Candidatus Scalindua japonica: one gene and its partner. The protein of the gene in region 2 interacts with the protein of the main gene of each other region in a pairwise test. Links are inferred from orthologs where the notes say so. Each region holds a gene or a part of one and is shown on either strand. Other genes may lie near its edges.

Region 1 (3,296 bases), on a different replicon or contig from region 2:
AAAGATTTGTTTTTAATTTCTTTAGTAGATTTATAAACCCATTGTGGAATGATTTTTTTACCTGCCTTCACATTATTTCCCGCCAGTGCGGGCAACATAACCCTATTTAGGCCAGGGATATAGGTTCAGGAACGAATTACCCATTTCTGCTAAAAATATCTTAAAATCATTTTGTTTACCAACTATTTATAAATCATTAACTTTGCAAGTAAGGGGTTGTAATGTTTGGGAAAGAAAAAGAATCAAAAGAGTTTTTTGAAGTATTCAATAAAAAACTACAAACGGATGCTAAATGTGACAGTAAAGTACTGGAAAGAGACCAGGTGAATCCAACGGTTCTACCCCGACCTAACCAACAAAGAAACCAGGATAGTATTGACGAAAGTAGTAATGCAAAACAACTGGGGTGGATTAAAGATACGCAAAGAGAGAAAAAAGTTCAATCAGATGCTGAAGAGCCCAGGACACCATCTCGGAATGAAGTTGTTATTAAACAGGAGACGTTGATCTTTGGTGCGTTAGGCGCCGTTTTTTTATCATTAGTTTGTTTTTTTGTCGGTTATAAGATTGGCAATAAAGATGTGTTAAACCCTGAAACATTGCAGGAAACTATTGAATATTCTACACTGGAAGGTGGGGTCAAGACTATACCTCAGGACAGAAAGATAAATACAGTAGATTTATCAACTAAAAAACCCGAAAAAGTACCAGCGAAGAGTGAGGAAAATGTCAAATGGACTCTTCAGATTATATCATATAGTAACACAAAGCAGCATATAAAGAAGGCGCGTGATCTGGCGAAAGCTATCAAAAACATGACGAACCATAATACCTTTGTGGCAAAAAGGGGTAAGGAAATTGTTGTATGTACGGGTAAATTTAATTCTAAGGATAGTAATGAACTAAAGAGGGCTTTAAATGAAATCAGCAAGTTAGAATACGAAGGAAAAAAGCAATTCGCAAGTAGCTATCCAATTCAAGTGCGATAATGAAGAAAGGATAAACAATGAGTATTGACAAAAGTCTTGTATCAAAGAGTAAGTTAGGCAGGCATCGAAATGTTCTTACAAGGACGGAACGCATAAAAATACTGGAAGAAGACGGTTCGTGGAACGAAAAAAAATCTGTGTACGGCTTACCTAAAGTAAAAAGCATGAAGGTAACGGTTAAGAAAAAGGTGAAGAAGGTTGCTGAAGTTGCTGATGGTAAGGAAAAGGCGTCCTGATGATTGCGGATCGAATGCGGGGATTTGAAGCGTCCGGGATAAGAAAGGTATTCGACCTTGCGCAAAAGATTGAGAACCCGGTTAATCTCAGCATTGGACAACCGGATTTTGATGTTCCTGTTGAGGTAAAGAACGAAGCGATAAAAGCAATAGAAGGAGGTTTTAACCGATATACCAGAACTCAGGGCATACCGGAGCTTGGTGATAAAATCCTGGAGAAAGCAAGGAAAGAGCGCGGTATCAAGGGTGAAAGCATAATGATTACATCAGGTGTGGCCGGAGCTTTAACCCTTGCGTTTATGGTCCTTATTAACCCCGGAGATGAAGTCCTTGTGCCTGACCCGTACTTTGTATCATTTAAACATCTTGTGAATTTCTGCGGTGGCAAGGCAAAGTTTATTGACACATATCCTGATTTTGAACTCACCCCGGAACGTATTTTACCACTTATCAGTCCGCGTACTAAAATAATCATTATAAATAGTCCATCCAATCCTACAGGTGTAGTTTATAACCCTCAACGCCTTAAAGAGATCAGTGACATTGCAGAAAAACATAACCTGATAATTATTTCAGATGAAATATACAAAAAATTCGTTTACGACATAGAATATCAGAGCATCGGGAAATTTTATGAAAAGACGGTTACCTGTAACGGTTTCTCCAAATCATACGCAATGACCGGATGGCGATTAGGCAGTGCAATCGGCCCAGCAAAGATTATTGATGAAATGATGAAACTTCAGCAGTACACCTATATATGTGCTCCCTCATTTGCTCAAGTAGCCGGAGTAAAGGCTATGGATATTGGTATGGACGCGTATGTAGAAGATTACAAAAAGAAACGTGATTTCGTTTGTAACAACCTTAAAGATCATTACAAGTTAATCAAGCCTGATGGCGCATTTTATGCTTTCCCTCAAGTACCCTGGGGAACGGATGAGAAGTTTGTTACGGAGGCAATAAAACATGATTTGCTAATCATACCCGGCAGTGTCTTTTCAGAAAAGAAGACCCATTTCAGAATATCCTATGCGGCAACATTTGAGACCCTGGAACGTGGAATTGAAATACTTAACTCCATGGTGTAATAACTAAAAGAACAACTTTATTGTTTCTGCTTCGTTCTTTATATTTTCCTTCAATGTTTGTTGTAATCTGCTTAAGTCCAACAAATTCCAGTCTATCCCAAACGACTGGGCCAGCTCTATCGCATCACCGTAAAAAAGCTCGGTATTTGTATATTCCCCTTCCTCATCTTCTTCCTGCATTTCGTGAATATGGGTAAGAATATCAGCAACATGTACAATTATAGGAAAATGAGATTTATTATCTGCTTCCTGTGGGTGATGATGATAACCGACCGCATTTATAAGGCTTTCCGGAAACATCCATTTTTTCAGAAGTCTCATTCCAACTTCATCATGAGTCATCCCAAAGACGTCTTTCTCTCCTTCAAAAGCGGTGTATTTTATTTTTAAAGGACTCATGATCTCCAATTGCATCATAAATTCACTGGGAAAGGTGATAAACATGGCCAGTTTCCCGATATCATGGACCAGGCCTGCTACAAATAGTTCATTACTCTTTATTTTTAAATCGACAGCAATAGCCTTTGCCGCAAGGGCACAATAGAAGGAATGCTTCCAGAATTTATTAATGTCAAACCTTCCGCCTTGTTTAATATTCTTAAAACTATCAAATGCGACTGTAGAGATCACCAGGTTTCTGATTTCCTTAAAACCCAGGACAGTTACTGCGTGTTGCAGAGAGGATATTTCTCTTGTAAGACCATAAAATGGCGAATTGGCTATTTTAAGTATCTTTGTAGTAAGAGATACGTCCGGACTTATAATCGCCATGAGATCATTTGCTGAACTTTTAGGGTCAGCAGTGACTTCTATTACACGAAGAGCCATAGTTGGCAAAGTGGGTATAGATTTAATCCTGGCAATGAGTGTTGAAGCTGCATGAGAGCTCACGCTGGTCAGTCCTCCAATGGTAAAAAATATTAGTTTTTAAAAAAAACTATACTTCAGCAGTTGCTTCTTTAAAACCTTTTTATTTGTAT
Region 2 (4,399 bases):
TATAGAGAGCGCAGTTGTAATGGCAAATGCTGAAACTCTCGAAATCAGTGACTTCCCTGAAGAGATTAGGAATTCAAATAGCAACAGTAGTCTAGATTATAATTTACCTTTCAGAGATGCCAAAAAAATAGTTGTGGAGGCATTCGAAAGGGACTTTGTAAGCAGGAAATTAGCAGAAAACGATGGAAATATAAGCAAAACTGCCGAAGCGCTCGGTATGCACAGGCAAAGCCTGCAACACAAAATTAAAGAACTAAATATGAAATAATCCTTTGACTCCGCTCAGAAGAATCACACTAAACAGTCTGAACAGTGTAATCCTGAGCGGAGCCAGAGGATCGTATTTGTTACGATAGTATTTTATAACCTGTATAATATATAATAAAAAATAGAAAGACTTCAGAATTCGTTAAGAGAGTATAATTTATGAAAAATAATTTTGTCCATTTGCATGTCCATAGTGATTACAGCCTGCTAGATGGCGCATGCAGAGTCAATGATCTGGTAGATAAAACAAAATCTTTGAACATGAAGAGTGTGGCATTGACAGACCACGGTAACATGTTTGGTGCAATTGGATTTTACGAATACGCCAGGCAAAAGGATATAAAACCAATCCTCGGGTTTGAGTCTTATGTTGCTCAGGGCAGCAGAATGACTAAAGAAGGTGGTAAACAGAAAATATACCACTTGACACTTCTGGCAGAAAACAATGAAGGGTATCGAAACCTTCTTAAACTGGCATCATCTTCCTATCTGGAAGGTTTTTATTATAAGCCTAGAATAGACAAAGAGTTAATAAACGAGTATTCAAAAGGAATAATCTGCCTGAGCGGATGTATGCAGTCAGAGATAAATCAAAACCTGTTAAATAACGATTATCAGAAGGCATTAAGCACCGCATCTCGATACAGAGATATCTTCGGCTCTGATAATTTCTATCTGGAGTTACAGAATAATAAAATTGAACGACAGGATGAGTTAGTAAGCTCAGCATTAAAAATCAGCCAAGATCTGGGATTAAAAACAGTAGCGACTAATGACATACACTATATGGAACCTGACGATTATTCTGCCCATGATGCGCTCTTATGTATAAACACGAGAAAATCCATTCATGATATCAAAAGAATGCGCATGAGCACTAACGAGTTCTACTTTAAATCACAGGAACAGATGGAAAAGACTTTTGGAGAGATACCGGATGCGTTAATGAACACATCTTTAATCGCGGATAGATGCTGTGTTGAACTGGACTTGAATACCATGCACCTGCCCCGATTTCACCCTAGGAAAGATTCTCTCTGTTACAAGCCTGGCATGACGAATAAACAGCACCTGAGAAAACTCTGCGAGCACGGCGCTTTAGAGTTATACAAAAAAATTGATAAGGTAATCAGCGACAGATTAGACCATGAGCTGAGTGTAATAGAAGAGACCAGGTTTGTTGACTATTTTCTCATAGTCTGGGACTTCATTGACTTCGCGAACAAAGAACAAATACCGGCAATAGCTCGTGGTTCAGGTGCCGGTAGTTTAGTCGCCTATCTGCTCGGAATCTCAAATATAGATCCTATAAAATATGATCTACTGTTTGAACGTTTCCTGAATGCCGAAAGACTTTCCATGCCTGACCTTGATATTGATTTCTGTGCCGATGGCAGAGACAAAGTAATTCAATATGTAAAGAAAAGATATGGAGGCGATAACAATGTCGCACAAATTGTCACCTTTGGTACTATGAAGGCCAAAGCTGTGATCAGGGATGTTGGCAGGGCCATGGACATACCGTTACCTACCGTCGATAAAATAGCAAAATTAATCCCACCCGCACTGGGAATAACATTAAAAGAGGCCCTTGAACAGGAACCGGAATTAAAAGAAATGTGTCACAGAGAACAGCAGATACAGGAGCTGTTCAATATTTCTACAAAACTCGAAGGACTTCGCAGACATGCATCTACACATGCCGCCGGCGTGGTTGTTTCCGACGAACCATTAACCAACTACATCCCTCTGGCAAAGAACAAGGATACTGTAATAACACAATTTGACGGAGAGACCCTTGTCGAGAAGATAGGTTTGTTGAAGGCTGATTTTCTTGGAGTAAGAAAGTTCTCTGTTATTGATAAAGCAAGGAAACTTATAAAGGAAACAACCGGGACAGTTATTGATATCGATAAACTTCCTATAGATGATAAGAAAACATATGACTTATTGTCCCGAGGTGATGTAAAGGGTGTTTTCCAGGTAGAGACAAGCAGAGGTTTCAGAGACCTGCTGATGAAACTAAAACCTGATAAATTTGAAGATGTTTTACCACTAGTTGCGTTATATCGGCCCGGACCGTTAGGAAGCGGAATGGTTGATACTTTCATAAATTGCAGACACGGAAGAGAAACCGTGAAATATCTCCACCCAATGCTAGAACCTTTGCTCAAAGAGACATATGGACTGATTGTTTACCAGGAGCAGGTAATGCGTATCGCAAACAAACTGGGAGGATTTACTCTTAATGAAGCTGATAATTTGAGAAAGGCAATGGGTAAAAAGAAACCGGAAGTAATGGCAAAATTCAAAGCCCAATTTTTAAATGGGGCCAAAGATAACGAAATACCAAAAAAAATTGCAGAGAAAATCTTTGAACTGATGGAATACTTTGCGGGTTACGGGTTTAATAAATCACACTCTGCCGCTTATGCTATGGTCTGCTACCAGACTGCTTACCTGAAAGCCAACTACCCAACGCAATACATGACAGCCCAGATGACGTGCGAAAAGCAGAATAATCTGAAGATTGTAGACTATATGCATGAATGTAACCGAATGGGCATTGAATTATTACCACCATGTGTAAACGAAAGCTATTCGGATTTCACAATTGTATCGGACCAACAGGTCAGGTTCGGTCTCGGGGCAATAAAAAATGTTGGTGAAAAAGCGATAGAATCAATCATTGCTGCAAGAGAAAAGGATGGTGAATATACCACAGCATTCGATTTCTGTGAACGTGTAGACCTGCGGCTGGTTAATAAGCAGGTAATGGAAAGTCTTATCAAATCGGGATGCTTTGATTCGTTGCCGGGATACCGGTCTCAATTCTTTGAAGGAATAGACACATTATTGAAAGTTGGTGCAAAATCAAATAAAGACCGCCGTATGGGGCAGATGAGCCTTTTTGGTGCACAGGAAAACACAGTGGACTTAAATGTTTTTCATAGTTTGCCTGAGACAGAGAAATGGTCTGAAAAACAACTGCTAAAAGCGGAAAAAGAGGCAATGGGACTTTATGTCAGTTCACATCCGTTAAAAAGGTATAAAGATGCAATAGAGCATTATTCAGATATAACAACCGGAGAACTTTCAGAAAAGCCGGAAGATGCCGATGTCTTGATAGGAGGAATAGTTGACAGTGTTAACCGCACTACCACTAAAAAGGGCAAACCAATTGCATATTTTACCATAGAAGATATGGAAGGGATGGTAAAATGCGTTATTTTCGAGAAAAAACTCGCCTCTCTCAATGGTCAACTCCATGCCGATGAAGTGGTTTTTGTTAAAGGGAAAGTAGGCTTCAGAGATACGGAAGCCTCAATCAGGGTCACAGAAATAATAACTCCGGAAGAAATCGAAAAAAAAATAGAGAACAAACCGCCCAAGAATGCTATAATACGCCTCAAATATGCACAAATAAATGATGATATTCTCTCGGGTTTGAAAGAAATTCTCTCGGCAAATAAAGGGCCTTGTCCTGTATTCATAAAATTCGAGGTCCCCGGTAATAAATCGGTAACAATAAAGACATCCAACGGGTATTCTATTGCGTTAAACGAAAATGTCTTTAATGGTATACGAAACCTGGTTGGTGAAGGATGTCTGGTCTCAAAGAGCGCGTGAAGGTGTAACAGTACATCCCCGTAAATACAGGGAGAGTTTTAGTAAATATGTACACTGCCCGTCATTTTATTTTACAAACTAATTATTTACCAAATAACTATTAAACTTTAAGGAAGGTATAGGTGGAAATGAAACAAGAATTAACTTACGCTTTAATAACTCCGTATAGCTTATTAAAAAGCAGAACAGGTGGCATAATATGCAGACTTTTATCTTTGTCTGATCTGGAACTTGTAGGCGCCAGAATGTACACTCCCAGCGACAAGTTCCTGGATGAATATATAAAAACTATCGAGGCTCAGAAGATGAAAGCCGTATGGAAGAAGGTAATGATAGATTATGTAAACAACATGCTGAGAAAAAATAATAAACTTGGTATGACAAACCGAGCTATGCTTCTCCTCTTCGAAGGTAAAAACGCGGTTAATATTCTTCATAATAAAGTAATTGGATCCGCATCAGACCCATTAAGAGGAGATACCATCAGGGGTACTTTCGGTGA

Evidence for each region.
Region 1: the proteins of SCALIN_RS06395 (region 2) and SCALIN_RS10675 interact in binary tests that used the Escherichia coli proteins (3 or more experiments, as listed by UniProt). The link is inferred for Candidatus Scalindua japonica from one-to-one orthologs.

What each region holds. Positions count from the first base shown.
Region 1 is NZ_BAOS01000017.1:140,096-143,391, forward strand. The notes cover bases 305-3,270. They hold SCALIN_RS10675 (pyridoxal phosphate-dependent aminotransferase), read left to right. Parts: upstream 305-1,224; coding sequence 1,225-2,316; downstream 2,317-3,270. Other genes in these bases: SCALIN_RS10665 (hypothetical protein), read left to right, coding at 305-989; SCALIN_RS10670 (small basic protein), read left to right, coding at 1,007-1,225; SCALIN_RS10680 (HDOD domain-containing protein), read right to left, coding at 2,320-3,207. In the rest of the region: more of SCALIN_RS10665, read left to right, coding at 222-304. UniProt on the Escherichia coli protein: Shows aminotransferase activity with methionine and histidine as substrates, and to a lesser extent also with phenylalanine.
Region 2 is NZ_BAOS01000010.1:92,397-96,795, forward strand. Bases 29-4,097 are described here. They hold SCALIN_RS06395 (DNA polymerase III subunit alpha), read left to right. Parts: upstream 29-426; coding sequence 427-3,897; downstream 3,898-4,097. Other genes in these bases: SCALIN_RS06390 (sigma-54-dependent transcriptional regulator), read left to right, coding at 29-268; SCALIN_RS06400 (nucleoside-diphosphate kinase), read left to right, coding at 4,026-4,097. In the rest of the region: more of SCALIN_RS06390, read left to right, coding at 1-28; more of SCALIN_RS06400, read left to right, coding at 4,098-4,399. UniProt on the Escherichia coli protein: DNA polymerase III is a complex, multichain enzyme responsible for most of the replicative synthesis in bacteria. This DNA polymerase also exhibits 3' to 5' exonuclease activity. The alpha chain is the DNA polymerase catalytic subunit.